Regions from separate parts of the Ureibacillus thermosphaericus genome, predicted to be linked through region 1. Evidence: riboswitches for the same ligand, from Rfam matches in the RefSeq annotation. Region 1 holds a riboswitch; each other region holds the start of a gene.
The links. Region 1 has a riboswitch for S-adenosylmethionine ahead of metK (methionine adenosyltransferase). Riboswitches for the same ligand answer to the same signal wherever they lie in the genome.
Positions count from the first base shown of each region.

Region 1 (7,937 bases):
GAGGATGAAGTCATCGTTGGTCATCAGGCTACCTTACACAGTTGTATTGTACGTAAACGCGCTTTAATTGGCATGGGATCCATCATATTAGATGGTGCTGAAATCGGAGAAGGAGCACTCGTTGCAGCTGGAAGTTTAGTACCTCCTGGTAAAAAAATCCCTCCAAATTCTGTCGCTATGGGCAATCCTGCTAAAGTCGTCCGTCAAGTAACAGAAGAAGATCGTAAAGATATGGATCGCATTATTCAAGAATATGTTGAAAAAGGAAAATATTATCAGTCATTAAAGAAATAAAATTCAAGTTATTATTATTTATACAATATTAAATTTACATTGAAAAATAAAAATGCAGGCGTTCATATTTGCCTGCATTTTTATAAAATAATTATAATCCTGCCTTCTCTCTTAATAATTGGGCCACATCTGTTCTTTCCCAAGGTAAATCGATATCCGTGCGACCAAAATGACCATATGCAGCAGTTTGTTTATAAATTGGACGACGCAAATCTAGCATTTTAATGATACCCGCAGGTCGTAAATCAAATAGTTCTTTGACCCACTCAACTAATTTGCTCTCACTTACTTTACCTGTTCCAAAAGTATCAATTGAAATGGATACAGGACGTGCAACACCAATTGCATAAGCTAATTGAACTTCTACTCGATCAGCAAGACCAGATGCTACGATGTTTTTTGCTACATAACGCGCAGCATAGGCAGCAGAACGGTCCACTTTTGTAGGGTCTTTTCCAGAAAATGCTCCTCCACCATGACGAGCATATCCACCATAAGTATCCACAATAATTTTGCGTCCAGTTAGACCCGCATCTCCTTTTGGTCCACCAATTACGAAGCGGCCAGTTGGGTTAATGAAGTATTTAGTATCATCATCAATCAACTCTATTGGAACAATTTCCTTAATAACTTTTTCCATCATATCTACTTTAATTTGATCAAGAGTAACTCCTTCATCATGCTGAGTAGAAATGACGATTGTATCAATGCGACGAGGTACATTATTTTCATCATATTCTACAGTAACTTGTGTTTTACCATCTGGTCGTAAATACGGAATCTCTTTTGATTTCCGAACTTCTGATAATCTTCTTGCAAGTCGATGAGCTAAACTAATCGGTAGAGGCATCAGTTCTGGAGTTTCATTGCAAGCAAATCCAAACATTAATCCTTGGTCTCCAGCACCAATCGCTTCGATATCCTCATCAGTCATATATCCTTCTCGTGCTTCTAAGGCTTGGTCTACACCTTCTGCAATATCTGGTGATTGTTCACCGATTGCAGTGAGCACCGCCAAGTTTTCTGCATCAAATCCAAATTTCCCACGCGTATATCCAATTTCTGCGACAGTGTCCCGAACAATACTTTGAATATCGACATAAGTTGTCGTAGTAATTTCTCCGGTTACAAGCACTAATCCAGTTGTAACAATTGTTTCACAAGCAACCCTTGCATTTGGATCTTCTTCTAGTATCGCATCCAATATTGCATCGGATATTTGGTCACAAATTTTATCTGGATGACCTTCTGTTACGCTTTCTGATGTAAACAGTCGACGATTTGACATTAAATTTCCTCCTAAATTTACGAGACGAATCTCTGCTATGATACGGTACTCATTATCCATTTTGCCTTAGCAACATTCGCCCGTAAGGAACAGTGCGAAGATGATGAAAGGCTTTAAGAAATTTTTATCTTTTTATAGGTTTTATAGGTTGAATGAGTACGACATTTGTGCTTGAATAAAAAAAGTTCCTATCCACATGCATGAGGAAAGGAACTAAACATTCTACCTTTCACTCTTATCGTTCAAGGGAACCCCTTGCATCAGGTTAGCACCACGCATTATTATAGTAATGCAGGTTGCCGGGTTTCATAGGGCCTTAACCCTCCACCAGCTCTGGATAAGAGTATCCGTTCATCCAACATGTTACGTAATATACTATACAATGTCAAATATTTTTTCCTTTTTCTCAAATTTGACATAACCCGGTATTCTATAATTTACTTATAAGTAGGTACTCTTGTTACAAGCAAAAAATTTTCATAAATAATTTTAAGAATTAGTATAGATTATTTCATCTAATGTGTTATACTAATTTCTGTATTATATAACCAACAATTAATTTTCCTAAAAATAAAAAAAGGATGGTATTTAATCGATGAATTCAGTAGAAATTGCAAATGAGCTGAAGGAATTATTAAAAGGTGGAAATATAAACACTCAATTGCCAGTGCCTCAATTAGTTGAAAAGGCGGTAACTCGTGGAGAAGCCAAATTAACAATTGATGGTGCAATTGTTGCTGAGACAGGTAAATATACAGGCCGTTCTCCAAAAGATAAATTTATTGTGGAAGAAGAAAGCATTAAAGATAAAATTGATTGGGGTAGTGTAAATCAGCCAATCTCTGCTGAAGTGTTTGATAACTTGTATATAAAAGTATTAAATTACTTAAAAGAAAAAGACGAGTTATTTGTATTTAAAGGCTTTGCTGGAGCAGATAAAGAATCTCAATTATCTATTCAAGTAGTAAATGAATATGCTTGGCACAACCTTTTCTGTCATCAATTATTCATCCGTCCAACAAAAGAAGAATTAGCTTCTCATACAGCTGATTTCACAATTATTTCTGCACCTGGTTTCAAAGCGAATCCAGCTGTTGACGGAACAAACTCAGAAGCATTTATTATCGTATCATTCGAAAAGAAAATTATATTAATCGGTGGTACGGAATATGCTGGTGAAATGAAAAAATCTATTTTCAGTATCATGAACTACTTGTTACCTGAAAAAGGCATTCTTTCAATGCATTGCTCTGCTAACGTTGGAGAAGATGGTGACGTAGCGTTATTCTTTGGTTTATCTGGTACTGGAAAAACAACTCTTTCTGCTGACAGCGATCGTAAATTAATCGGTGATGATGAACATGGTTGGTCTGACAACGGTGTGTTCAACATTGAAGGTGGCTGCTACGCTAAAACAATTAATTTATCAGCTGAGAAAGAGCCAGAAATTTATAATGCCATTCGTTTTGGTACAGTGTTAGAAAACGTTGTAATCGATTCAGAATCACGCATTCCTGATTACGATGATAATAGCCTCACAGAAAATACACGTGCAGCGTATCCAATTCATTACATTGATAATATTGTAACGCCTTCTATTGCTGGTCATCCGAAAACAATTATCTTCTTAACTGCTGATGCTTTTGGAGTGCTTCCTCCAATCAGTAAATTAACGAAGGAACAAGCAATGTACCACTTCTTAAGCGGATTCACTTCTAAATTGGCTGGTACTGAACGCGGCGTTACTTCACCTGAACCAGTATTCTCTACATGCTTTGGTTCTCCTTTCTTACCACTTCCAGCAACAAAATATGCTGAAATGTTAGGTGAGAAAATCGATGAACACAACGTTCAAGTATTCTTAGTGAACACTGGTTGGACTGGTGGCGAATACGGTGTAGGTAGCCGCATGAAGCTTTCATATACTCGCGCAATGGTACGTGCTGCTATCAGCGGTAAATTAAACGATGTTGAAACAAAACAAGATGGTATTTTCGGATTACACATCCCAACTGCAATTGAAGGGGTTCCAAGCGAAGTGCTAGATCCTCGTGAAGCTTGGAAAGATAAAGAAGCTTACGATCAAAAAGCTCGTTATTTAGCTGATTTATTCAAAGAAAACTTCAAGAAATTTAACAACGTATCAGAAGATATTTTGAAAAAAGGTGGACCATTGGTTTAATATCAACGTTCCATCCATTCTAAACTCATATTAAGATTAAAGAGGCGCCTAATAAGTCATTGAGGCGCCTCTCTTTACGACTGATGCTCATGCATTCTTCGCAGATTAATTTCGACAAGGAGTCGCGTCAGATGTGACCAACGCAGGGAAAATATAATCATCATAAAGAATTTGAGCCTGATCAAAAAATATTACACTTTTTGATCAGGCCATTTAATTTTGATGGGATTTTTTATAAATCTTTAATGAAAAACGGTTCTAAGTGTTTCAATAATTAAAGGGAAAAGAGTGAATTGAAATCATCGCTTCTTTCCTTTTTCTTTCATCCAATTGCAAATAGAACGGACCGTTTCTCTATTGATATGAGGTGGAAAATGGTGTGCCAAATTGGCCATATACCACGTTTCAAATTCTTTTCCTGATTCCTTAAGCGCCCTTTCAAGCTTATAGGATTGTTCAATCCTAACATTGGAATCTTCAGTACCGTGGATAATAAGTACCGGTGCATGAATGCGGTCCACTTCATAAATTGGTGAGCGTTCTTCATAAATTTCCGGATATTTTGTTGGAGATCCACCGATAAGTCTCTTTAGCGTACGTCTTAAATCAACCCGTTCTTCGTACAAATCCGCCAAATCAGCTACACCCGACCAAGTGACGATTGACCGAATATCTTTACTCAAAATCCCCATCCATAAAGCCATTAATCCTCCCCTTGAAAAACCAAAAAGGTGTACCGAATCATTATTGGCAATTTCTTTTAATAATTGGATGCTATGCAGTGCATCAAGACGGTCATCGCCCCCAAATTCATCGCGACCTTCTCCACCTCGATTTCCACGATAATACGGTGCAAATACAATAAACCCATTTGAGGCAAATTGCGCAATTCTAGCTGGCCTTACCATTCCTACCGACTGCAATCCACCACGCAAATATAATAATGCTTCATATGAACCATCTCCAATAGGTCTAGCAAGCAATCCTTTCACTCGAAGCCCTTCCGACCAATAAACGATTTCCTCAAGCTCTACATTTGGATTAGGAGAAGGATATTTTCTAATTAATTCAATGCTACCATTCTTTTTCAAGTTGTTTCACTTCCTGCAAAATTTTTTTCATCCCTTCATCCTTCATATAAAAACTTGCATATGGATGTTGTAATACTTCCTCCGTTGTTAAAAAAAGTCGCCCGACCGTTTCGTATTGTTGAACAAAAGGTTCGATTCGAGCCACCTTTGCAACAAATACGGCTTTACAAAATGGGATTTTTTCATAAACAGTATAATGGGCAAATAATTTCAAATCCGTAATATGTACGAGCGTTTCTTCATAAACTTCCCGCTTAGCTGCTTGTTCTATTGTTTCTCCCAATTCCACTTTACCTCCAGGAAATTCCACACCCCGTTTTTGATTGATTGTACAAAGCCATTTTCCATCTTTTTGTACAAGCACCAGGACATGCTTCGGCTCAAGTGGAAACGGAGGACCTTCAAAACTTAGTTCGACTTTATTATTGTTTAAATCATAAAAAGTAAACATCCCTTCAACTCCTATACATTTAGTGTAGCGAAGGGATGTGTTCTATTCAATTATTGAAATAGGGCAATTGTTCCACAAATTCTTTTATTTTTTCATCGCCAAACTCATGAATTAAAGCATAAATTTTTTTCAATCGATTATCAATTTCATCATTCTCTTCATCAAGATGGTATGGAAGATATGGTAAATGAGCTCTTACTGCATTATCAAATTCTAAAGAGTTTAACTGATTAAATAGCTTTTTAAATATAAACACTTTATCCGGATCCAATTCAATCTTAAACTCACAAGGTTCACCGGTAGGAATGTAATTATAAGATTGGTTTAAGACGTTCACATACAGCGTTGTCTTTTCGATAGTAATCACCCTCCTTATATTCATTATGGTGAAATATAATTAGGGCTATTCAAAAGAATAAAAAATCCTCAAAAGTTCTATCATTGAACTCTTGAGGATAGACATTCCGTTATTTACCTAAAAACGCTGATAACATCCATGTATGTTTTTCTAGACTTTGGAAAGTTGCGTTCAACATATCTTCTGTACGATCATCGCCTTGATTTGCCGCCTCTTCCATTGCTTCTTTAATCAGCTTCATAGTGGATTGGAAGTCATCAATTATTGTTTGAACCATTTCCTCTGATGTTTCTGAACCTGAAGCTTCTTGTACTCTCGATAATTCTAAATGCTCTTTTAATGTTGCTACTGGCTTTCCGCCTTTTGTTAGAATACGCTCTGCTACTTCATCTAAATTTGCCGTAATTTCATTGTATAATTCTTCAAATTTTTCATGTAATGTAAAGAAGCTTGGACCTGTTACATACCAATGGTAATTATGAAGTTTAGTATATAATACTGAGTATGTTGAAACTAATTCATTTAATTGGGCAATTAATTTATCGTTTGACATCATTTCACCTCATTTTACAGATTTTTCTTTCTTTTTTAATTATACTAAAAACATTGTTTTTATAATTTTACAATTGCATGAAATCTCAGAAAACAGTTCATATATAGTATGATATTTTTTATTGAATTTATCCAAATATTATGTTCACCTTGTATTCAACAATCAGAAGAATAATTATGTTAGTATATAGGTAGAGGTGATGATATTGAATATGTCTGGTATCTTAATATTAGTAGGCGTTATGTATTTCATCATAATGATTGGTGCTATCGGTTTCTTTATACATATGAAAAGAAAAGGTCGATTTTAAATAAGTAAAGTAAGGAATGAGAAATTCGAACAATGAAATATCCTTTTATTTGGCTTATTCAATTTTATAGAAAATTTATTTCTCCACTCACACCACCAACCTGCCGATTTTATCCGACTTGTTCTCAATATGGACTTGAAGCATTTGAAAAGCACGGTGCTATTAAAGGCTTTATTCTTACTACAATCCGCATTTTAAAATGTCATCCTTTTCATCCTGGGGGTTTTGATCCCGTACCTGAAAAGTGGCCTTCGAAAAAAAATTAATTTCGAAGGTTTTTCTTATTGTATTTATTCACTTGTTCATGGTATTATTGATTTCGTGAAAATTATATAAATCGTAATCATTACTATTTGATGAAAAGGAGAAATATAATGAGAAATTTGATTTTCCTCTCATTACTAGCGATGACGCTGCTTTTAACTGCCTGCACCAATAATGAATCGAATCAAGAAAAGAATAACGAAATTAATATATATACTACTGTATACCCACTACAATATTTTGCAAAACAAATCGGTGGAGATTATGTGAATGTTTCTTCTATCTATCCTCCTGGAGCAAATGAGCACACTTTTGAACCAACACAAAAGGATATGATCGCTTTAGCAGATGCAGACGTATTTTTCTATATTGGATTAGGTTTAGAAAGTTTTGTGGAAAATGCGAAAAAATCATTGGCAAATGAACACGTAAAATTTGTTCCAGTCGCAGAAAAAATTGATGAACAAAAACTACAAACTTCTGTTGGACATTCCCACGAGGAACATGAACATGAACATGAACACGACCACCACCATGGAGAGGTCGATCCACATGTTTGGCTCTCTCCTACGATCTCTAAAGATATAGCATTGACGATTAAAAATGAACTTGTCAACCTTCTTCCAGAACAAGAAAATACGTTCAATACAAACTATGAGCAATTAGTAAAACGTCTCGATGAATTAGATCAACAATATAAAGACTTAGCAAGTCATGCTTCATCCAAAACATTTTTTGTGTCCCATGCAGCCTTTGGATATATCGCAGGAAATTACGGGTTAACACAAATCCCCGTTGCTGGATTAAATTCACAAAGCGAACCATCCCAGAAGGAACTTGCGGAAATTGTTGCTCTTGCTAAAAAACATCAAATAAAATATATATTATTCGAACAAAATGTATCATCAAAACTAGCATCTGTCATTCAACAAGAAATTGGTGCTGAATCACTAATATTACATAACCTCAGTGTATTAACAGAAGAAGATATTCAAAACAATGAAGATTACTTTACTTTAATGAAGAAAAATTTAAAAACGCTGGAAAAAGCTTTAAATTATTAATCCTAAGGGAGCGATTCAGAAGGCTGCAGCTTTCGATTCGCTCTTATTTTTCCTTAAATTAGGTACATAATGCATGGAATAG
Region 1 is NZ_AP018335.1:2,837,324-2,845,260, forward strand. It holds gene UtA1_RS13600 (gamma carbonic anhydrase) at 1-294, shown strand, start outside; gene metK (methionine adenosyltransferase) at 386-1,582, opposite strand; SAM riboswitch class I at 1,815-1,926, opposite strand; gene pckA (phosphoenolpyruvate carboxykinase (ATP)) at 2,178-3,764, shown strand; gene UtA1_RS13615 (alpha/beta hydrolase family protein) at 4,064-4,855, opposite strand; gene UtA1_RS13620 (NUDIX domain-containing protein) at 4,839-5,306, opposite strand; gene UtA1_RS13625 (hypothetical protein) at 5,353-5,673, opposite strand; gene UtA1_RS13630 (Dps family protein) at 5,774-6,217, opposite strand; gene yidD (membrane protein insertion efficiency factor YidD) at 6,560-6,793, shown strand; gene UtA1_RS13640 (metal ABC transporter solute-binding protein, Zn/Mn family) at 6,902-7,855, shown strand.

Region 2 (7,937 bases), 1.0 Mb from region 1:
GCTTCTGCGGCGATGACAAAGTTTTGAGCAAAAATTGATACATCGGCCACTCCAACTAATACATTTTCCGCTGTGTCCACAGTGATATCAACACCATGTTTTTTTCCAGCCGCTTCTAAACGTTTAAAATCTACGCAGAATAGAAAAGCGGCGCCTGCTGTTTGAAATTGAAATTCATTGTTTGATAGTTTCGCAAGCTTTTGCTTCTTTTCTTCATCTGTTACCCAAATTACGCTGTAAGCCTGTACAAAATGAGAAGATGCAGCCATTTGAGCAGTTTGAATTAAGTCAATAACCGTCTCTCTTGGAATTTCTTCTCCTGTATATTTACGAACAGAAGTATGGCTGCGTAATAACTCTTTTACACTCATGTTTTACACCCCTTATGTATTCATCAATAATAGCGTGAATTTCATCCTTTAAGGCTATATTAGTACACTTTCTTCTAGATGACAAAAATTTGAATTATAGAAGCCCCAATCGATTTACAGTACGTTGTTGAAAAAGAGTACTAGAAGATAAGCTCATTCATTAAGGTATTCCCAATTTTAAAGAAAAAGCACCTGTACCGTAAGCCGACGTGTTTTGTGGGGCACTTAATGATAGTAAGAAATAGATCGATTATTCATTCCCTTATTTTACCAGTTAATATATGGTTAAAACTTTACAGTAATTGAACAATTATTGAACTTGTATCAATACATAAAATGTATTCATTATTGAAAAATGAATATCCTATATTGAAATAACGTTCCTAAAGAAGCGAGGTGGTATACATGAAAAGACGTATTTTCATCGTACTTCTCGTGTTATTGTTGGTAGCTTTCCATTTCAAACCAATTGTTGCAGAAGAAGAAATTGTTCAAGCGGATTTAGTAATTGAAAATGTTGAAGTATTTACTGTCGACAAAGTAAACGAGAAAGCAGAAGCCATTGCGGTGAAAAATGGAAAGTTTGTTTATGTAGGAGATCGGGAGGGCGTACAAGCCTATAAAGGTCCAAAAACGAAAGTAATGCATTTAGATAATCAGCTGTTATTGCCAGGATTTGTTGACGGTCATAATTATGCATATTTAAAAGCCGAGAAACTGTATTTATTGGACTTAACCCCTTACTCAAATTTTGAACAATATAAAAGAGCGATTTTAACGTATCGTTCACAAAATCCACAATTAAGGCAGCTTCGTGCTGTTGGATGGAATCAAAATGTGACGGAAGAAGCGAGTCAAAAGAGTGGACAAACTCCGAGAGAATTAATTGATCAACTTGTTTCAGATATCCCGTTTGTAGCTTTTTCAAATCATCGAGACGAGCTTTGGGTTAACTCAAAAGCAATCGAAATTTCAGGATTGGATGTAGAAACAGAAAAACAGGAACAAGGACAAATTGACCTTTTAGAAAAAGGCGAGTTGGGAGTAGTTCAAGGACAGTTCATTAAAGTAGTTATCCAATCTTTGCCTCAACCAGATTTTACAGTAGAACAATATAAGATAGCATTGTTGGAATTTCAAAAAGAAGCGGCAACATATGGAATTACGGCAGTATTTATTCCGTTCCGATACCATTCGGAAAATTTATTAAAAGCTATTGATGAACTTGATCAACAAGGTAAGCTGACGCTTTCCTATGAGTTAGGGTTATACGTAGATCCTTTTAAAGGATTAGAACAAATTGATTCGTTAAAGGAATGGAGAGATAAGTATCAGGGAGAGAATTATAGTTACCAAACGGTGAAATTGTATGGTGCAGAAGTTTTATCAAAAGATGGTTCATGGAATAGGGACAAGTTTTATCAACTGTTGGAATTGTTAGATCGGGAAGGTTTTCGAATACATGTGCAAGCAGATGGGGAATTAGATGAAATTGTAAAGGTGTTTGAATATGTTCGAGAGCATAATGGAAAACAGAATTTCAAGCATACTATTTCCAATATCCCTTTTATGACGAGGGAAAATTTAACCCAATTTCGAAAGTTTGGTCTGATTCCATCTGTTCAGCCATCTCTCTTTTATCACACAATGGGAGTTAAAGAAAAGGTGGAAGAATTAAAAGATTTGCATCGAATGAAAAGCTATTTTGAGCGGGGATTACCAGTTGCATCTTCGAGTAATTATCCTTTTGGCGAGTTGAATCCACTATACGGAATTGAAACGGGAATGACTAGACTTCATGCAAAAGAAGAAAAAAATCTTAAACCATTATGGCCAAAAGAAAGTGCTACGTTGAAACAAATGCTTCGTAGTTACACCATCTATGCGGCAAGACAAATAGGAAAAGAAGAATGGATTGGGAAGATTCGTGTGGGGAAACAAGCAGACTTTATCATATTAGATAAAAATATCTTTAAAATACCTCCTAGTGAGATAAGTGAAGCGAAAGTCGTGTTAACTTATTTTAAGGGAAAAGAAATATATCGTGATAATTCTCATATCGATGAATGAAATAAAAAGAACCTCCCGTAGTTGTTAGGTGTATTACCTTTACGGGAGATTTTTTTTATGCGGTTTCATCTTTCTCTCTTTTAAAAGCTGCGTTGATGGTTGGTTCTGTCCCGAGTTTAATGCGTTTAATGTTTTCTAAATGTAAAATCGTTGCAACCAATAACAGCAATATTACGATGATAAATGGCCAAATAGTTGGTTCAAACAGCAAAGAGTTTATAGCAAAAACGATATACAAAAAGAATACACCGATAATTAAATAGTTGGATAATAAGGAAACTATGACAAGAGCTATCATAGAAAGTAGACCAAATTTCCAATTGATTGCAAGGAAAATTCCGATGAGGGAAGCAGTTCCTTTACCGCCTCTGAAATGCATATGAATGGGAAAATTATGACCTAGAATTACTGCGGCACCTGTCAAATAGAGCAATATTGAGATTTGTTCAGTTTCAAATAGTGTATAGTGATCTAAAAAATATCTTGTTAAGATAATCGCAAAAACTCCTTTTCCGATATCAATGAATCCAACAAGTATGCCGTATTTCCAGCCCAGCGTAAGAGTAGCGTTGGAAGCTCCTGCATTGCCGAGTCCAGCTTCTTTTAAATTCACACCGGAAAGTAATTGTGCTGCATTTGACCCATGAATACATCCAATAAAATAGCCGACAATAAGAAATGTAATCACTGCAGTTATCATTCTATTGGACTCCTTTATAGAAAAGTGCATTTTAATATATTATACTCAATAAAATAAAAAATAGTTTCAAATTTTTTAAAAAATTAGTTGACAGAGTGGCATACTATGTTTTATAGTTAATCCAACGATGGAAATCAAATCAATACTCTTATCAAGAGAGGCGGAGGGACTAGGCCCTATGATGCCCGGCAACCGGCAAGAAAATTGCAAAGGTGCTAAATCCTACAGATCATATTGATCTGAAAGATAAGAGGAGGAAATGTACGTGCATACAACACCCTCTTCTTATATAAGAAGAGGGTTTTTGTTTTACTTCAATGCCTCCTCAAGAAATCCATCAATTATTTATTTAGGAGGAGAAAACGATGTCCGAATTCAAGCCAGAAACGTTATTACTTCACGGTGGCCAACAACCTGACCCTACTACAGGTGCTATTGCTGTTCCTATTTATCGCACAACAGCATATGCATTCAAAGACACAGAACATGCGCGCAAATTATTCGCTCTTGAAGAAGTGGGTAATATTTATTCTCGCATTATGAATCCAACTGTAGATGTATTTGAAAAGCGTGTTGCTTTACTAGAAGGTGGTACTGCAGCTGTTGCTTTATCTTCCGGTCAGGCGGCGATTGCATTCTCCATTTTAAACATCGCTAATGCAGGAGATGAAATTGTTTCAGCTGGTTCCTTATATGGTGGAACATACAACTTATTTGCAAACACATTGCCGCGCTGGGGAATTACTACAAAATTTGTAGATGAAAGAGATCCAGAAAACTTCCGCAAAGCGATTACGAACAAAACAAAAGCGATTTATGCTGAAACGGTAGGAAACCCTAGTTTAAATATTTTAGATATTGAAGCGGTGGCAAAGATCGCTCACGATAATGGCATACCATTAATTATTGACAATACGTTCCCATCTCCATATGGATGCACCCCAATTGAATTTGGAGCAGACGTCGTAATACACTCGGCAACAAAATGGATTGGGGGACACGGTACAACAATCGGAGGAATTGTTGTAGATGGGGGTAAATTTGACTGGACACAAGGTCGATTCCCAGGATTCACTGAGCCCGATCACACATATCACGGAATTCGTTATGGTATTGATACAGCCGAAGCTGCTTTTGCAACAAAATTACGTGTACAATTATTACGTGACTTAGGTCCAACTTTAGGGCCAGATGCAGCGTTTAGCTTCTTACAAGGTTTAGAAACCCTTCATCTTCGTTATGTAAGACATGGTGAAAATGCAGAAAGAATTGTGGAATTCTTGAAAAACCACCCATACGTAGAATATGTGAATTATCCAGGGGATGAAAACTTCCCATCTCACCACCTTGCGAAGAAATATTTAAAAAACGGTTACGGATCAATGGTAACATTCGGAATTAAAGGTGGTCGTGAAGCAGGTCGAGTGGTAATTGACAACGTGAAATTATTCTCTCACGTAGCGAATGTTGGAGATGCAAGATCGCTCATTATTCATCCTGCATCAACAACTCACCAACAATTATCTGCTGAGGAATTAAAAATTGCTGGAGTAGGAGAAGAACTCATTCGCTTATCCATCGGCTTAGAAAATGTAGATGACATTATTGCAGATTTAGATCAAGCTTTAGCAAAAGCTGAGGCAGAATTTAGTGTAAATAAGGCTTAATCATTCGTTCAAGCCCTCTAAGAACCGCTATTGAATCGCTAATAATAGCTGCTCATTTGCGGCTGTTAAAAAATAAAGCATTAAACGCTCCCCATAATAGTCGTTAAGAGAAGAGGTTGCTCATGTACAACATTAAAATCCTCTATGGTCCAAAAGATAAAATGCTCATTTGCAGTGAAAATTTAATAGGAAAGTGCTGCTCATTCGCAGCCGATCCAATTATTCAAAGTTTCTTAAAATAATTGATTGAGTAAGGCTGCTCATTTGCAGTAGATAATTCAAATTTTTCTCAAAGGCGTTTAATCGAAAGGCTACTCATTTGTAGCAAAAATAATTTAATACGATGTGAGTTGTATTCCCATTCGAATACAATTCACATTAATAAATAGGCTGATCTGTCATTTTGGTAGAACCAATCGTTCTCAATTCTAGACACCCCATTTTCGATATATAAAATTAATTCCTAGTAAATTAATTAGGTTACTTGAATTTTTTCGTTTAATCATTTATAGTGTATATAAGAGTTGATTGAATGCCATTGTATTTGGTATTTTCAATAATTCCCCCTAAATGTTTACGGAAAGCCTTTAATGGCTTTCCCCTTTAAAAGGAGTTGAATCCTATGAAAAAGATTTATAGTGCCCAAAATTTTGCGGCTTATATCATATACGAATTAAATGACATGAATACTTTTGTAAATGCAAAATCATTGCAACATTTGCTTGAAATAGTAAAAAAACAGTGGGAAAGTGTTTTTGGATACAGCCCGTATAAAGAGCAAACCTATACGCTTTTAGCACACGGGTATATAGTAAAAGAAGTATACGATGCATATAAAGAATTGGGTGAACAACCAATTTTAGAACCTGCAAAAGAATGGTTTTTAACATATGGGGATTTCCAATTGATAAGAAGACCTTTTGCTGTTCCTGCCTTTTCAGCGGAAGAAGAACGATTGATGAGAAAGATTTTACGTAACTATCAAACTGCATTATTAGTGCATGCATCATGATAAGATGAATGACTGGTCAGTACAATAATATAGTACTGGCTTTTTTATTTTAACGAAAAATGAATCAGTTATGCATATATATGCCCTTCTGAAGAAAACAATTGTCCATCTTGGGTAGAATTCCCTTGAGTTCCTTTGAAATATACGTTAAAATTTCTGTATGTTTCAAAAAATATTGAATTTTTTATTATTTTCATCCGCTGAAGAAAGTGTTTGTGTAGTACGAATTCGCTGCACTCACTATTCAACAATGTAATTTCATGGAAAGAAAGATGGAGGCGAAAAGGAAATGGCAACAATCAAGGCGGCCATCTTAGGATTTGGCACAGTAGGTCAAGGCATTTATCATATATTGAATGAAAAGCGAGAAGATTTACGTAATAAATTAGGTGTCGAACTAGAAGTGGCAAAAATTTTAGTGCGTGACACTACAAAGGAGCGAGTTCCAGGAACGCGACATCTATTGACGGATAGTATTGATGATTGCTTATCTGTTAAGGGGTTGCAAGTTGTTTTTGAAGCCATTGTAGGAGAAGAACCCGCATACACATATTTGAAAAAAGCGGTTATGAATAAATGCCATGTTATAACAGCGAATAAAGTCATGTTTGCAAAATATGGACTTGAATTGCAGGAACTTGCGAAACAAAATGGCGTCTTTGTTGGATTTGAAGCAACAGTAGCAGGCGGAGTACCTGTAATTAAAACTATGAAAAATATTTTGCTTGTGAATGATGTTTCAAAAATACAGGGTATTTTAAACGGTACTTCCAATTATATTTTAACAAAAATGCGTGCGGAAGGATGGTCTTTCGAAGAAGCGTTGAAAGAAGCACAAGCACTTGGATATGCAGAGGCGGATCCATTTATGGATATTTCAGGTCAAGATGCTTTTAAAAAGCTCATGGTTTTATCTGCCCTGGCTTTTGGTGAGCAGCCGAACTGGAATGATGTAAAAGTAATAGGAATCGATGACATTACGCCGGAACAAGTGAAAGAGGCAACTGAAAAAGGACTAAGGTATCGTCACGTCGCAGAAGTGGAAAAGTTAGCAGACGGTACAATTTTTGCCCAAGTTGGACCAATGCTAGTTGATAAAGAACACCCACTTTATCCAATTGACGATGTATTTAATGCGGTTACGATGGAAACAAACTATATCGGAACGCTGACTCTTGTTGGCCCAGGTGCTGGAATGTATCCAACTGCAAGTGTGATGGTAGAAGATTACGCTGAAATTATCGGAAAACGTGCTGGTTTTGTGGTAACAATATAGATTAGTTGCTTCTGGAAATGCTTCTGAAAAACTTTCGGTTTAAGAGGCATTTTATTTCTATAAATCTAAAAGATTATATTCAACCATTCATATGATGAACTTCATCGAAAGAATCAACATTTATATTTTATTTTAAGCATTGAGAATTGTGCTATCTGAAATGATGTCTTAATTTTATGGTAGGGGATGAAGCCATTGAAAGGAAATATAATTGGAGAAAAAATGATCATCCATGTGGGGTTGGATGATCATTTTTTAATATGTTGCATTGGCAACCCTTGTTAATCTTCATCTTTGACGTCAATATCTTCTGGTATAGGCGTGTTCCGCCAAAATTCAATTTCTTTCTTTATTTGCTTTAATTGTTCGTGGTATGTTTCAAATTGAGCGCTATTGATGAGAAATTGTTCTCCATCATGAACTGCTTTAATACGCCCTTCATAAATGTAACGCAGGACCATTTCTTCAGTCATTGAAATATCTTTTGCCGTCTCGCTCACTGTTTTGTACACAACATGACCCGCCTTTCATTTATGATTTCCCTTAAAGAAAATTTCTGACTAATGGTAAGTTTATTTTACAATATTATTATGGGAATCGAAGAGTTTTTAAATCAAAATTCCGATGTTGCCAATTAAAAATTATGATAGCATTACAATAAATTGTATTTTGAGTGGGAGGATATGCAATGAACATATTGAGATATATCTTTGTATTGCTTGCAGCGATGTTTTGGGGAACCGTTGGGACAACCCAAACTTTTTTACAGGAAGGCATTTCACCGATTGCTGTTGCTGGAGTACGATCAGCGATTGGAGGAGGGGTATTACTCATTGCAGTC
Region 2 is NZ_AP018335.1:357,821-365,757, reverse strand. It holds gene nfsA (oxygen-insensitive NADPH nitroreductase) at 1-371, opposite strand, end outside; gene UtA1_RS01730 (amidohydrolase) at 777-2,441, shown strand; gene UtA1_RS01725 (glycerol-3-phosphate acyltransferase) at 2,497-3,141, opposite strand; SAM riboswitch class I at 3,287-3,394, shown strand; gene UtA1_RS01720 (O-acetylhomoserine aminocarboxypropyltransferase/cysteine synthase family protein) at 3,507-4,808, shown strand; gene UtA1_RS01715 (hypothetical protein) at 5,431-5,820, shown strand; gene UtA1_RS01710 (homoserine dehydrogenase) at 6,110-7,096, shown strand; gene UtA1_RS01705 (DNA-binding protein) at 7,378-7,608, opposite strand; gene UtA1_RS01700 (DMT family transporter) at 7,785-7,937, shown strand, end outside.
Region 2: another riboswitch for S-adenosylmethionine. It lies ahead of UtA1_RS01720 (O-acetylhomoserine aminocarboxypropyltransferase/cysteine synthase family protein); the one in region 1 lies ahead of metK (methionine adenosyltransferase).

Region 3 (7,937 bases), 490 kb from region 1:
AACAATAAAGAAAATATTCTCAATGATCTCAAATTGATCAATACATTAATTGGTTTTTAAGACAAAAACTGATGGAAGGATATAGTCCATTCACATCAGTTTTTTCATTTTAATATAATATTTAATTATCCAGAGGCTGCCAATATATCGCATTAGAAGCTTTATATTCATCGTATCTCACTATCCAATTTTTGTAGAGTAGGCAAATCGTATAAGTATCAGTATTATTTCCAAAAAACTCCCCAAATATAGATGGAAAAAATTGATATATCTCGCATCTCTCATTTGCATGATTATTTCATTGAGGTATACTGTTTTAGAGGTGATATCATGTTTTTCAGCGAAAAAGAAGTAGAAATCCGCTATGCGGACACCGATCAAATGGGGGTTGTCTACCACGCAAACTACCTTATTTGGATGGAAATGGGCAGAACCCAACTCATTCGTGATTTAGGGTTTAACTACGCAAAATTAGAAGAAATGGGTTATGTTTCGCCAGTCATCGATTTATCCATCCAGTATAAAAAATCAATGAGATATGGACAAATTGCTAAAGTACGTACATGGGTAGAACAACATGACAAATTGCGGACTACATATGGTTATGAAATTTTACATGAAGATGGTTCTGTTGCCGCAAGTGGCACGACTGTAAATATCTTAGTAAAAAAAGACGATTTCAAACCTGTTCCACTTCGAAAAGTTGATCCTGAATGGGATTCAAAATATAACGAAATTGCTCGAACAAAAAAAGAAAAAACTTCTTAATAAAATGAATGACTAGTTTTATGGCTAGTCATTTTCCTTTTTAACGATAATTCTATATTGGATGAATCATTTTTGATATAATGACGATTGTGAGTAAAAAGGAGGGATGTTCATGGTGCAAACTGTAGAATTAACAAAATGTTTTATCGTCTTAACAAACACAGCCCGAGAAGCGATTAAGGAACATTTTACCGATGAACATGCCTTTTTTAGTTTACAATCATCATTTTTTGTTTTTTTAGAAAAACAATCGATAGAAGAAACATCCCTATCCCTTACTATTTATTTTGACAATCGTCGAAATGAAAAATTATCGAAAAAAATGAACGAACGCGTCGTGATTTTAGACTGTGTATTTGATATAAAAAATGGCCTTATAGCGAAAAGTTTCCGAACAAAGGGTAAACATACACCCGTTGATACAAACAGACGAAAGGGCATGCGAATCCATTTCGTCCCTTCTAGAATCAATGGCCATTCTTACTCAGAGCACTTTATAAAAACCATCGCTCAATTACCTGTAGCACAAGAAAAATACGACTATGTAAATAAACGGATTTCAAGCTGGGAAGGTTATTTAAAAGTTTTATATAAAAATGCCAACATCGATGACATCGAGGCAAATATCCAATCCATTTCTTACAGTTCAGACTTTTCAACGGTTTCATTAAAGGTACGTGGTATTCACGATAAAGAGTGGAAATCGTTAAAAGGGATGAACGCTTATGTTCATGGCATAAAAAATGAAATTGGGGAAATTGTCAAAACAAATATTCAACATCAAACCATCGAAATTGAATTAGCTCCTCAAATAAGTAAATTAGCAAAAGAAAATGTTTTTGATTTTCATACGGATTCCATCACCTTTAGCAATGCCTCGACAAAATCTCAGTTAAATCGTCTTTTAAAAGGCTTCGATCGACTAAAAGAAGGACTTGCCGCAAATCCTAATCTAGAAAACTTTTTATTTGAAGATGTTCCAAACGTAGCACAACGCAATAACCATCTTGATATTGAATTCCATAACAATTTAAACAAATATCAAAGAGAAGCGGTAAGGGGTGCGCTAGAAGCTGAAGATTTATTTGTCATTCAAGGCCCGCCTGGCACAGGTAAAACAACCGTTATTTCTGAAATTTGTTATCAAAACGTCAAAATGGGGCTAAGAACGCTTATTGCCTCCCAATCAAATTTAGCTGTTGATAATGCCCTTGGAAGACTACTAGCAAATAAAGATATTCGAATTTTACGATACGGTCGTACAGAAAGCATTGAAGAAGAAGGCAAAAAATTTATTGAGGAAAATGTTGCAGAATATTGGAAAACACAAACCTTTGATGCCATTTCGAAGGAAATTAACCAACATGAGCATAAAGAAGAATTATTACAAAAAGAAATAGAGGATTACAAAACGCAAATTGAACAGCTAACAGAAAAAGTAGCTCAACTTGAACGTGATATTTTGCGAAAAAAGGAAGCCGAGAAAGAATTAAAAGGTATATTTGAGTCGATTGCTGAGCTAAAGAAACAAATTATCTCTAATAATAAAGAAAAAGAAAAAACCGAAAAATCAATCGAAACATTGCAAAACTCTTTAAACGAACGGACAGAAAAGCTCAGAGAAATCGAAGAAACGATAGCAAGCAAAGGTCTTAATCAAATTCAGCAAGAAATTAAAGACGCACAAAAACACATTCGAGAAAGTGAAAACTTAATCAACTATGTTCATGTGGAACAAAAATTGAATGAAGCACAAGCTGAATGGCAACGAGTAGTAGATGAAATCACAATATTGAAAAGAAAACAAGAGGAATTCAGCGATACGTTTAACCAATTGCAATCTTATAAAAAATTAGAAGAAGTAGAAGGATTTATTGAAACTCATGGAATCAAAAGAGGGTTTGTCATTAATCAGTTGCTGCTTGATATGGACAAAATTTATCAACAAATATTGAAATTAAAACCCGCGAAGCAAATTTCTGAACGGATTGAAAAAGCCATTGAATACAATGAAAAAACATTAAAAATTCAAATAGAGCCCGTTCAGCTGCCGCCAAATCATCAATATTCTTTACATGAAGTGAATGAGTTTCTAGATAAATTAGCGCTTGCTTTTAAACAACAAAAAATCAATCGCCAAAATGGAATTCCTTCTATACGCGGCCTATATATCAGATGGCTTTATGTCAATGAGCTATTATTGCAATTCAAAGGATTAGCAGAAGAATCGAAAACCGTTTTTGAAAAATTAAAAATGGAAGTTGCGGAACAATATTCACTACAATTAGGGCTTAGCGAACAACATATTCAATCGTTAAGCCAAAAAGAGATGCAACTGCAACAATTGATTCAACAATATCATCAAGAACTAAAGAATTTCCAAATAGAAAACACAGATTTCATACCATCTATTGACGAGTTACAAGTTATCATCGACGCATTAAATGAAAAGATTTCTTCACTAACTGAACAACAAGCCAATTATCAAACATATGAACATGAAAAAGCTCAAATCAATCAAGAGATTGCCACAATTGAAAAAGAACTTTCCAATGGTGGAGAATTATTATCGACCATACATAAAGAATTAAAAGAATTACATCGACAAGGCATTGTTTTAGAGAAAAAAGCTGAACAGTTGCAACAACTCATAAAACAAAATCCTGAGTTCGAACTGGAACAAACGAAAGAAAAAATTAAGGATTTCCAATTAAAAATTGAAAAATTACATCAACAAATTGAACTGTTGCCAATCACAAAGGAAATTCAAAAAGAATGGTTTTCATTACTAAATAATTCTACTGAACACGATTTAGATGAAATCCGAAAACTATATGTGAAACATGCAAATGTGATTGGTACAACTTGTGTTGCTTCCGCAAATAAAGATTTTATGGACAATTATCCTATTTTTGATGTCGTCATTATTGATGAAGTATCAAAAGCAACACCGCCTGAATTATTACTTCCAATGTTAAAAGGGAAAAAAATTATTCTTGTCGGCGACCACCATCAGTTGCCACCATTAATCGGTGACGATACATTTGAAGAAACATTGGAAGTAGTTATGAAAGAAAGCGACACTTTTGAAGAAAAAAGGGAACTCGAGAAGCTTTTGGAAGAATCATTATTTGAACGCCTATATAAAAATTTACCTAGCACAAATAAGAAAATGCTAGGAATTCAATACAGAATGCATGAAAAGATTATGCAAACCATCACTCCATTTTATAGGACCGGCAACGAGTCCTTACATTGTGGTTTAGATAATTCTGATGAAGCAAGAGATCATAAATTAAATGGAAATTATGTAAAACGCCATGAACATTTATTATGGTTCGATCTACCAAACGAGCCACATTACTTTGAAGAAAGAATGAAGGAAGGCGCTAGTTTATTTAACTCTTCCGAACTAGAAACAATACGGAAACTATTAATCGATTTAAACGAAGCAACTGCAAAATCAAAAGAACAAGGCTTACTTGAAAATGATGCTTTAAAATCCGTTGGTGTGATTAGTTTCTATCGAGAGCAAGTAAATCGAGTTAATTTGTTAATAGAAGAGTTGAATTTGTCCCATTTACATATTCGGACAGGCTCTGTCGATAAATTCCAGGGTATGGAAATGGACGTTATACTACTAAGTATGGTTCGAAACAATCCACATGGAGAAATCGGTTTTGCAAAAGATTACCGCCGGTTAAACGTTGCATTATCGAGAGCAAGAGAATTACTGATGATTATTGGCAGCTCAGAAATGTTCATGAATCGACCAAAAGCAAAGAACACTAAAGAAATGTATCAATATCTATATGAAGTAGTGGAAAAACAACAAGGTATTCGAAAAATAACGAAGGAGACGTTCTTAACATAAACATGGAACTCCATCAAATACAGCAACAATTAATAAAAAAGCTTGAAAAAGAAAAATCTGCTTTAATCATTCATACGGATATTTGGTGTATTCCGATGCATACGTATGAAATCACTTATCAGCCAGTTCGAAAGAGGACGATGGATATATTAATGAAAATCTTACTTTTCTCTTGCCAAAAATCAACTTTCGAAAGGGCTGAACAGCTCAGTGAAATTTTACTGGTAGAGCCACTATTTATAGAAGATTTATTACGGAAAATGCAAAAAAATGGGTTGTTGATACGGGAAAATAACTATTATCAACTTACCGAAAAAGGAATGAAACAATTTTCTCTAGGAGTATTTGAAGAGGAATTAGAACCCGTAGCAATAGAGCTACTATATAGCCCTGTACATCATCAAATCGTAGAAGGCGATATTGAGGAAGTATTAGACTTTGATGATTTTCCGGAACAAATCTATCGTTATATACGTAATGAAGAGGGGCCAGTAAGTGCACCTTTTATGATGAAAGCAATACAAAACATGCAAGCGACGGAACTGGAAGAAGATCATCAAGAAATCAAATCCATACTATCAATGGAAAATACTCAAGTAAATGATGTCCCTTGTATCGAATTCATTATTTGGAACGCTGAAAACAAGGAATTATTTATCCGCGTATGGAATACATTATTTAATAGTTGGGATCAACAATTAGAACAAGAATTGAATGAGAAAGAGAGCTCGGAATGGCTAACAAAAATGCAGAGTAAAATAAAATAACCTAATATTGCAAATCCCTATTAAATGTGTTAGGATTATCTTAATTTTATAAGGATTCAAAACTTTCTTATCAAGAGAAGCGGAGGGACTTGGCCCAATGAAGCTTCAGCAACCTCTAACGATTGTTAGAAAGGTGCTAATTCCAGCAAGGCTATGCCTTGGGAGATAAGAGAGTGCGTACATGAAATGTTTGTACCCTCTCATTTCCTATGCTGGAATGAGAGGGTTTTTTATTAATTAAATGTAGAATTGGGGGACATGAGAAATGCCAATTAATATTCCGAAGAATTTACCAGCTGGAGAAATTTTAAGAAATGAAAAGATTTTCGTCATGGAAGAAGACCGTGCGTTATCACAGGAAATCCGACCATTAAATATTTTGGTTTTTAACTTGATGCCTGAAAAAGAAAAAGCAGAATTACAATTATTGCGTTTACTCGGTAACACTCCTTTACAAACAAATGTAACATTTTTAAATACAGCTTCATATGAGCCAAAAAATGTGTCAAAAAGCCATTTGGAATTGTTCTATAAAACCTTTGACGAAATAAAGCATCGCCGATTTGACGGTATGGTCATCACAGGAGCGCCAGTAGAGCGGATGGAATTTGAAGAAGTGAATTATTGGAAAGAATTTACTGAAATTTTAGACTGGGCAGAAGAAAATGTGACATCGATCATTTATATATGTTGGGCGGCACAAGCAGCACTCTATTATCACTTCGGAATAGGGAAATTTGAGTTGCCGAAAAAATGTTCCGGCATCTATTCACACACTATAACAGACTTAACAAACGATTTAGTTCGTGGTTTCAATGATGAATTTGTGGCACCTCATTCTCGATACACGTCAGTTTCCTTAGAGGAAGTGCAACAACATCCTGATTTACAATTGTTGAGCTATTCTGAAGAAGTAGGACCTTTTATCATTCAATCAAAAGATAATAAACACATTATGATTACAGGACACTTGGAATATGATGCAACAACTCTTAAGGAAGAATATGAGCGTGATATTAAGAAAGGTTTACCAGTGGAAATACCAGCAAACTATTTCCCTAACAATGATCCAACAAAAGAGCCAAAAAATAGTTGGAGAGCGCATGCCCATCTGTTGTTCTACAACTGGTTGAACTACTACGTTTACCAAGAAACTCCTTATGACTGGCATTTCGTGGACGGCCATGATCCAATTGATTATCATATTTAATGAAAACTGTAAAAATTCTTCTTCCACGGAAGAATTTTTACAGTTTTTTTATTAATAAAACAATTCATACATATGAATGACAATAGCGAGTGCAAAATGAAGTTCTTGAACAAATAAAGAATTCATAATTGGAAATACTCAATAATATGTAAAGGGGGTAATGAAATGTCCGAACAGCTACATTATGGTGATGATTATAAATTTATTCCCGTCACTTCTATATTAAGTGGGGTAGGGCTAAACATTACAGAGGATTTATATCATTTTACAATCCAAGTAGTCAATGTTTTTTTATTGGTGATCCAGATAAAGACAATCAATGGGTTTTAGTTGATGCGGGAATGCCGAAATCAGCTAATGCAATCATTGAAGAAGCTGAGCAGCGTTTCGGTCAAAATGCCCGCCCAAAAGCGATTCTTTTAACCCATGGACATTTTGATCATGTTGGCGCAATTGTTGATTTAGTAAAACATTGGAATGTCCCAGTATATGCCCATGAAGAAGAAATCCCATTTTTAATAGGAGAACAAAGCTATCCAAATCCAGATCCTACGGTAGATCGTGGACTCGTTGCGAGAATGTCACCATACTTTCCTAAACAGCCAATACAGTTAGATTCTTTTGTTCATGCACTGCCGAAAAATGGAACAATCCCGATGTTACCTGAATGGAAGTGGATTCCAACACCGGGACATTCACCAGGTCATATCTCTCTTTTTCGTGAACGGGACCGTGCGCTAATTGCTGGTGATGCGTTCGTTACGGTGAAACAAGAGTCTTTGTTTAAAGTTTTTGTACAAGAAAAGGAAATCTCTGGCCCGCCTAAATATTTTACAACGAATTGGAAATTAGCAAGAGAAAGCGTTACAAAACTCGCTTATCTTCGTCCAAGAGTGGCACTATGTGGACACGGTGTTCCAATGTCGGGTGAAGAATTGGAAAATGGATTAGCCCAATTAGTTCATCACTTCGATGAATTGGCAATTCCGAAAGATGGAAGATACGTTGATGGTTTTGAACATTAACTCACAAAAGCATATAAAATCGAGTAGGAGGGAGCGATTAACTCCCGTCCTCTCACACCACCGTACGTACGGTTCCGTATACGGCGGTTCAATTAAGATGATTGACGCAAGTCTTTATAACTTCCGTGAATAGCTGTTCTCTTTATGCCAGTGGTCACTCCACCCTCCAAGAGGTCTCCCACGGGATTCACCGCTTCCTTCCTCAAGTGAGGTACTACGTTTTCTGTGTTCATCATGACTCACTGAATGCCAAGGGCTATTCTCTCTTAATTGTTCGGTCCTTCTTAGTAGTT
Region 3 is NZ_AP018335.1:2,348,727-2,356,663, forward strand. It holds gene UtA1_RS11290 (transcriptional regulator) at 1-60, shown strand, start outside; gene UtA1_RS11295 (acyl-CoA thioesterase) at 331-768, shown strand; gene UtA1_RS11300 (DEAD/DEAH box helicase) at 881-4,642, shown strand; gene UtA1_RS11305 (hypothetical protein) at 4,645-5,409, shown strand; SAM riboswitch class I at 5,474-5,581, shown strand; gene metA (homoserine O-acetyltransferase MetA) at 5,675-6,619, shown strand; partial or broken gene UtA1_RS11315 (MBL fold metallo-hydrolase) at 6,785-7,644, shown strand; gene UtA1_RS17220 (hypothetical protein) at 7,737-7,880, opposite strand.
Region 3: another riboswitch for S-adenosylmethionine. It lies ahead of metA (homoserine O-acetyltransferase MetA); the one in region 1 lies ahead of metK (methionine adenosyltransferase).

Region 4 (7,937 bases), 860 kb from region 1:
TTTCACCTGTTCCTATAATTTGTTATTATCATCGTACAATTGCATAAGGGTTTCCAGTAGAATCAAATATCATGTTTTTCACATTACAAATGTCATATAGACTTCGATGCAAAAAATGATTCATCCCATCCATATTTGAGATGAATCAAATCTTTATTAGTCATTCATATAATTCCAATTGATAATAGACAATATCCAACCATTTTCCAAATTTATATCCAACATGTTGTAATCTGCCGGCAAAATGAAAACCAAACTGCTCGTGCAACTTGATGCTTGCGATATTGTCAGAATCTATGAGCGCAATTAACGTTCTTACTTCTCTCTTTTTCGCTTCTTCGATTAATTTTTGCAAGAGTTTTTTTCCGATTCCTTTTCCACGATGTTTTGCTGAGACATAAACAGAATGTTCCATGGAATATTTGTACCCTTCGTTAGAAACAAATCGTTTAAATGCGGCAAATCCAACGACTTCCCCATCCTCTTCATATACGAACATCGGATTATTTTCCTTTTCAATTTCTAAAAACCATCTTTGTTTTCCTTCCAACGTTTCCGGCTCTGTGCGATATAGCGCTGTCGTGTTCAAAATGGCATCGTTATAGATTTCAAGTACACTATCGAGATCTTCCATTGTCATTGGACGAATCATACTGCATCTCCTCCTCATGGTTGCTAATTGAAAAATATGAGATGGTGAAAATCTTCACAAAATCCGTCGATATGTTCACAAGTCCTGTTGATAAAAATCAAGCACGTTGATATTTTCACAAAATCCGCCAATATTGTCACAAAATCATCCGATATGTTCACAAATCTTGTTGATAAAAATCGAGCGGGTTGATATGTTCGGGATTTTCATAAATCCATTTGCTAATAAAAATATCCCCTGTTGTTAGGGGATGCTCATTTTAAACATTGAAATATCTAGCGCTTGGGTGTGCAAAGACGATTGCTGAAACGCTTGCCTCCGGTTCCATCATATACCCTTCTGTCAAATGCACTCCAATTTGTTCTGGCTTCAGCAATTTAAACAGCTTTTCTTGGTCCTCTAAATTTGGACATGCCGGGTAACCAAAGGAGAAACGTTGACCTTGGTATTTTGCGGCAAAACGTTCCTTCATCGTAAAGTCTGTCGGATCTGGGAATCCCCAAACGTCGCGGATTTCTTGGTGAAGACGTTCTGCAAATCCTTCTGCAAGCTCGAGTGCTGTTGAAAGGAGGGCATGGCTTTCTAAAAATTTGCCTTCTTCTTTTAGTTGATCTGCTTTCTCTTTCGCTCCGTGTCCTGCCGTCACGACCATTAACGCTACATAATCCATTTCACCGCTATCAACCGGCTTTAAGAAATCAGCTAGACAAAGATATGGTTCCTCTTGTTGGCGTGGGAAATGGAATCGCTCAATTTCCGTTTTACAATCGAGCGGACTGTAAATGACCACATCGTCCCCATCGCTTTGTGCAGGGAAGAATTGATACATTCCTGATGGTTGGAGCAATTCGGAATTTAATATATTGGTTACTAAATCATATAATTCCGTTGCCCGCTCGTCGCGCTCCGCCAACAATTTCTCCACGTTGCCTTTCAAGCCGAGGTGGTGGCCGAGGAGTGTCCGCATATTAATATAAGGCTGTAAATGTTTGACGGAATAATTTTTCATGATGTGCACTTTTAAATCTTTCGGAACAAAAACGGGTGCATCCTCAACAGTTCGTGCTGGTCGTTTCGGAACTTCTTTGACTGGCCGCCTTGCCCGTTTCGCATCTGCTTCTAATCGTCTTTCACGAGACTCCCTAATTTCTTTTAATAATACTTCACGTTCATTCGGATCCATTAAACGATTGGCATGCTCTAATCCTTGCATTGCATCCTTAGCATAAATAACTGGTCCATCATATTCTGCAGCAATTTTTGTTTCAGTAAAACGTTTTGTTAAAGCTGCACCACCTACGAGAATCGGGATATTAATTCCTGCTGCTTTAAAGTCTTGAGCGGTTAATACCATTTGTTGTGCAGACTTCACCAACAATCCTGACAAGCCAACAATATCTGGCTTTTCTTTGCGAATGGCTTCAATTAATTCGGCAGGCGTCACTTTAATACCCAAATCAATCACTTGATACCCATTATTGCTTAATATAATATCCACTAAATTTTTTCCAATATCATGGACGTCACCTTTTACCGTTGCCAAAATCACTTTTCCTTTTCCAGAACTGTCTTCCATTTTCTCCATATACTGTTCAAGGTGAGCAACCGCCGCTTTCATGACTCCGGCACTTTGCAATACTTCCGCAACGATTAATTGGTTATCATTAAATAATCGGCCTACTTCTGCCATTCCGTCCATCAACGGTCCATTTATGATATCTAATGGTGTATCAAAGATTTTTCTTGCTTCTTCTAAATCTTCAATTAAGCCCTCTTTTGTACCTTCGACGATGTAGTATTTAAGCCGTTCTTCCACCGTTTCAGGAAGAGCAATCACTTTTTCTTCTTTCTTTTTATCGCGATAAAATGCCGTAAACTTCGCCAATGTTTCATCGTTTGTATTGAAGATTAAATCATTAGCTAATTGTATTTCTTCTTCCGGTAGAGAGGCATAACGCTCCAATTTTTCTGTATTAACAATGGCATAATCTAAGCCAGCTTGCGTGCAGTGATATAAAAATACTGCATTTAATACTTCCCTGCCAACTGGTGGGAGACCAAAGGAAACGTTACTAATCCCAAGAACCGTTAAAACTCTCGGAAATTTTTCCTTTATGAGTCGAATTCCTTCGATTGTTTCTTCTGCAGCGCCAATGTATTGCTCATCCCCAGTACCTACGGGGAAAACTAATGGGTCAAAAATAATATCTTCCGGCGCAATGCCCCATTTTTCCGTTAAAATTTTATAAGAGCGCTCTGCTATCGCCAATTTTCTCTCGCGAGTGACGGCCATTCCCTCTTCATCAATTGTGCCTACAACAACTGAGGCACCATATCTCTTCACGATTGGCAGCACTTTATCAAAACGTTCTTCTCCATCTTCTAAGTTGATGGAGTTGATGATTGCTTTTCCTTGAGAATATTTCAATGCTTCCTCTATCACTCGCTCGTCAGTTGAGTCTATGACTAAAGGTACTTTCACTTTCTTTACCACTTCTTGCATAAATCGGCGCATATCTTCTAGCTCATCTCGGTCAGGGTTCGCTAAACAGATATCAATCACATGCGCCCCGTTTTTCACTTGGGCTCGAGCAATTTCAGCCGCTTCCTCGTATTTTCCATCAATAATTAACTGCTTAAATTTACGAGATCCAATAACGTTTGTTCTTTCACCAATAAATAACGGACGCATTGAATCATCATAAAGCAGCGGTTCAATACCTGATACTGCATGTCCAAGGGATTTTTCCTTCTTCTTTCGAGGTTTATAGCCTTCTACTGCTTCACGGATTGCCTTTATGTGGGCAGGAGTTGTACCGCAGCATCCACCGACAATGTTTAACCAACCTTTTTCAGCAAATCCTTGCAATTTCTTCGATAAAGATTCGGGCGTTTCATGATAATGTCCCTCTTCATCTGGTAATCCAGCGTTCGGATAACAGCTTATATAGCTTGTAGATAATTCGGAAAGCGAGCGAATATGATCCGTCATAAATTCTGGCCCTGTCGCACAGTTAAGCCCAATTGAAATTGGCTTGATGTGTTCAATAGAAATATAGAAAGCTTCTATAGATTGCCCAGCAAGTGTTGTTCCCATTGGCTCAATCGTCGCAGAAACCATAATCGGAAGCTCTTTTCCAGTTTCTTTAAATGCCCGCTTCAAACCAAGGGTTGCCGCTTTCACGTTTAACATATCTTGGCTTGTCTCAAGTAACAATAAATCTGCGCCGCCTTCAATTAGTGCTTTCGCTTGGATATAGAAGTTTTCAGATAGCTCATCAAATGTAATACCGCCCGTTACAGACAATGTTTTCGTCGTTGGACCTATGGATCCTGCAACGAAGCGAGGCCAGTCGCTTGTTGAATATTTTTCAGCTTCTGCTTTTGCAAGTTCTACAGCCCTCTTATTAATTTCTTCTGCTTTATAACCTAATCCATATTCATTTAATACGAGTGGGGTTCCTCCAAATGTATTTGTAGAAATAATATCTGCTCCAGCTTCTAAGTACGCTCGATGGATTTTAGAAATGACATCAGGTCTAGTTAATACAAGGTGTTCATTACATCCATCAAATTCTTCCCCACCAAAATCTTCCGGTGTTAAATTTTCCTGCTGGAGCATTGTTCCCATTGCACCATCGATAATCAATATTCTTTTTTGCAATTGTTCCTCTATTGGATGGTTAACCATTTGCTTTAACTCCTTTATTTTGCTCGTCAAGTTGTTGAATATATTGCAATAGTTGTAAAGTGATTTCATATCGCATAAACGGCGTAATTAAATAAATGCCGTTGAAGTATTTCGTTGCTGTATCTAACAATTCTTTTGCAATTTCTAGTCCTACTTTTGTTTCTTGTTCTTTATTTCCGCTTACTTGTTGCATTCTTTCTAACACATCATCAGATAATTTAATTCCCGGTACTTCATGATGCAAAAATTCCGCATTTTTAAAGCTAGTAAGCGGCATAATTCCTATATAAATTGGTGTATCTAAATGTTTTGTCGCCTCATGAATTTCCACAATTTTTTCCTTCGAATAGACTGGTTGCGTAATGAAATAATCCGCACCATGTTCAATTTTTTTCTCTAGACGGCTGACAGCACGATCTAACACTCTCACGTTAGGATTGAAAGCCGCTGCTACTGAGAAATTCGCTTTTTTTCTTAGTGCTTTGCCAGAAAAAGAAATCCCTTCATTTAACTGTTTAATTAATGATATCAATTCCATCGATGAAACGTCATAAACACTTGTTGCACCCGGAAAATCCCCTACCTTTGTTGGATCACCAGTTACAGCCAACACATCATGAAGGCCAAGAGCATTGAGCCCCATTAAATGGGATTGCAGCCCAATTAAGTTTCGATCTCGGCAAGTAATATGTGGCATTGTGCGTATGCCATATTGCAGTTTTAAAATGGCCCCCATTGCCAAGTTGCTAACCCTTGGAGATGCTAGTGAATTGTCTGCCATCATGATAAGATCTGCCCCTGCATTGTAAAGAGCTTTTGCTCCTTCAACAAACTGTTCAATTTCAAGATGCTTCGGCGTATCCAATTCTACAATGACAGAACGTGCTCTTTTTGCTTTTTCGTGGAGAGGTTCAAAACTATGCGGTTCAGCCTCGCGAATGATTATTTCCCTCTGAGGTTTTGCCTCTTTCTTTTCAACCGGCTGAAAATGAGCAAGCTTCTTTTTCATCGCTTCAATATGTTTCGGTGTTGTACCGCAACATCCTCCAATGAGCCTTACTCCTTCATTGCATAATTCAACCGCTGCCCTTGCAAAATAATCTACTTCTGATTCGTAAACGACACGCCCCTCTTCAATATCTAATAAAGAAGCGTTCGGATAAACAGATAAATACGCTCGTTCAGGAATTTCTACCTGTTCAAAAGCCTGTATTGTGTGGTATGGACCAAGTCGACAGTTCACCCCTACAATATCTGCACCTAATTTTTCTAACTGCTTTAATGCTTCATTCAATTTCATGCCATTCATTAATACGCCCGGCTCTTGCATTGAAACTTGAGCAATGATGGGCATATCCGTCATGGCTCGTAACATTTTTAACGTCTCGCATAGCTCTTCAACATCATAATAAGTTTCTAACAACAAACCATCTAACTGCCCCGCAATTAGCACTTCTGCTTGTTCACGAACTGCTGCGAGAATTTCATCTAATGTATAATCTACTTTGCGAACACCACGGATACCACCAATCGAACCTAAAATAAACACTTCACTGTTCTTGGCTGCTTGTTTGGCAACACCTATCGCACCTTCGTTAATTTCCACTACTTTTGACTCCAAACCATAACGAGTGAGCTTGATTCGATTAGCGCCATATGTATTCGTTTGAATAACATCTGCGCCAGCTTGTATGTATTCCTTATGAATTTTTTTAATGATTTCCGGTTTTTCAATATTCATTTCTTCGTGACAATTTTCAAGTCCATATGAATATAACAGCGTTCCCATAGCACCATCTGCAACTAACACTTTATGTTTTAACGCATCTAGTAGCCCCATCCGAAATTCCCTCACTTTTCTTTACTTCATAAATTTTCTGTCAATTCATCTAATAGAAAAAGCCTTCTTGCGAAAGAAGGCTTGTCATTTCCTTTAGAAGTCACCTTATCTTTCGGCAATTGCCGCTGGATTTAGCACCTTACTAAACATTTTTAGTGGTTGCTGAAGCTTCACCGGGCCAGTTCCCTCCACTTCTCTTGATAAGTCATATTCGATTTTAAAATATCAATATAATAACTTACATCATAAAATCAATACTTCATTTTGTCAAGTTAATCAGTCGGAATTATTTAAAAAGTTGTTTATAATTTGTTTTGCTGTTTCTTTCCCGTTATCAATGCATGCACCAATTCCTACGCCGAAATAAGAGCAACCAGCAATGTAAATATTCGGATAGAGGTTATCTAATTTTGTAATTATTTCTTGCAAAGCTTCATGATGAGCTAAATCATAAGTTGGCATGGCATCGATCCATTTTGTAATATTCACAATGGTAGGTTGTGCTTCTATATTCAAACTGAGTTGAATATCGTTCAAAGCAACCTTTGTTAACTCTTCATCACTCATTTTCATTAATTCTTGGTAGCGAGGATTACTTTCTTTATAAAACAGTCGAACAAGTAGATTTCCTTCTGTTGAAGTATGCTTCCATTTACGGCTTGTCCAAGTAGAGGCATTACATAATAAGTCGCTGTTGTAGGAAACGATAAATCCAGTGCCATCCTTAGGCAAAATAGAATCTGGTAGATCGAAGCCTACATACATCGTAATGGCTGATGCATTTTTAAATTTGTTGAAATAAGGATTTAATTCATCATTATTTAAAACTTGCTTCACGACTTGGTTGGGCAATGCTAACACAACAACATCCGATTCCAATTTTTCTCCGTTAGCGAAGGAAATTTCATAACGTTGTTCTTTCTTCTCAACAAGAACTGTTTCAGTATCTTTATATATTTCTACATCCACAAGCAGTTCTTCCATTCGATCAATTAGTTGAGATAGTCCATTTTTAAAAGAAAGGAATTTTTTATTCGCTTCCCGTTCAAACTTTTCCCGATTTGCTTGCAAACCTTTCATTATACTTCCATATTCATTTTTGTAATCAACTAAGTATGGAAGCGTAGAGGCAATGGACAATTTATAAATGTCCCCTGAGTAAACACCAGCTAATACAGGAGCTATTTGTTTCTCCACTATTTCTTTTCCTAAAAAGTATTCTAAGAAATCTCCGATGGAACTTTCCTTCGTAAATTTCGTATTCGGTATTTCCTCATCTTTTAACACTCGTTGTTTCCCTTCTTCTGAAATTAATGTGCTCGCCTTTAGGGATTCGAGAGTCATAGGAATGCCAAATACAGAGTCCTTTGGAATCGCATGTAATTCATTATTGGTGTGAATATAAGAAATTCCTGTTTCGTTATATACGACTTCTGATTCAAAATCTAGTTCCTTTACAAGTTCCATTACGCTTGGATATCGTGCTACAATGGAATCCGCTCCCGTTTCCATGATGAATCCTTTTTCACGCTCTGTGTGCATTTTTCCGCCAAGGTACGGATTTTTTTCCACAAGTACTAAACGGGCAGGAATTTCATTTTCCTTTAATTGTTTTTGTAAATAATACATTGTGCAAAGTCCTGTAATTCCTCCACCGATAACCGTTACCGTTTTCATTCGTTACAACTCCTATAAGATCTTTTTACCGTACTTTTAGTATAATCTTTTTTTATAACTCTTTCTGTGTCGGCTTT
Region 4 is NZ_AP018335.1:211,893-219,829, forward strand. It holds gene UtA1_RS01035 (GNAT family N-acetyltransferase) at 161-652, opposite strand; gene metH (methionine synthase) at 912-4,343, opposite strand; gene UtA1_RS01045 (bifunctional homocysteine S-methyltransferase/methylenetetrahydrofolate reductase) at 4,336-6,183, opposite strand; SAM riboswitch class I at 6,286-6,390, opposite strand; gene hemG (protoporphyrinogen oxidase) at 6,460-7,860, opposite strand.
Region 4: another riboswitch for S-adenosylmethionine. It lies ahead of UtA1_RS01045 (bifunctional homocysteine S-methyltransferase/methylenetetrahydrofolate reductase); the one in region 1 lies ahead of metK (methionine adenosyltransferase).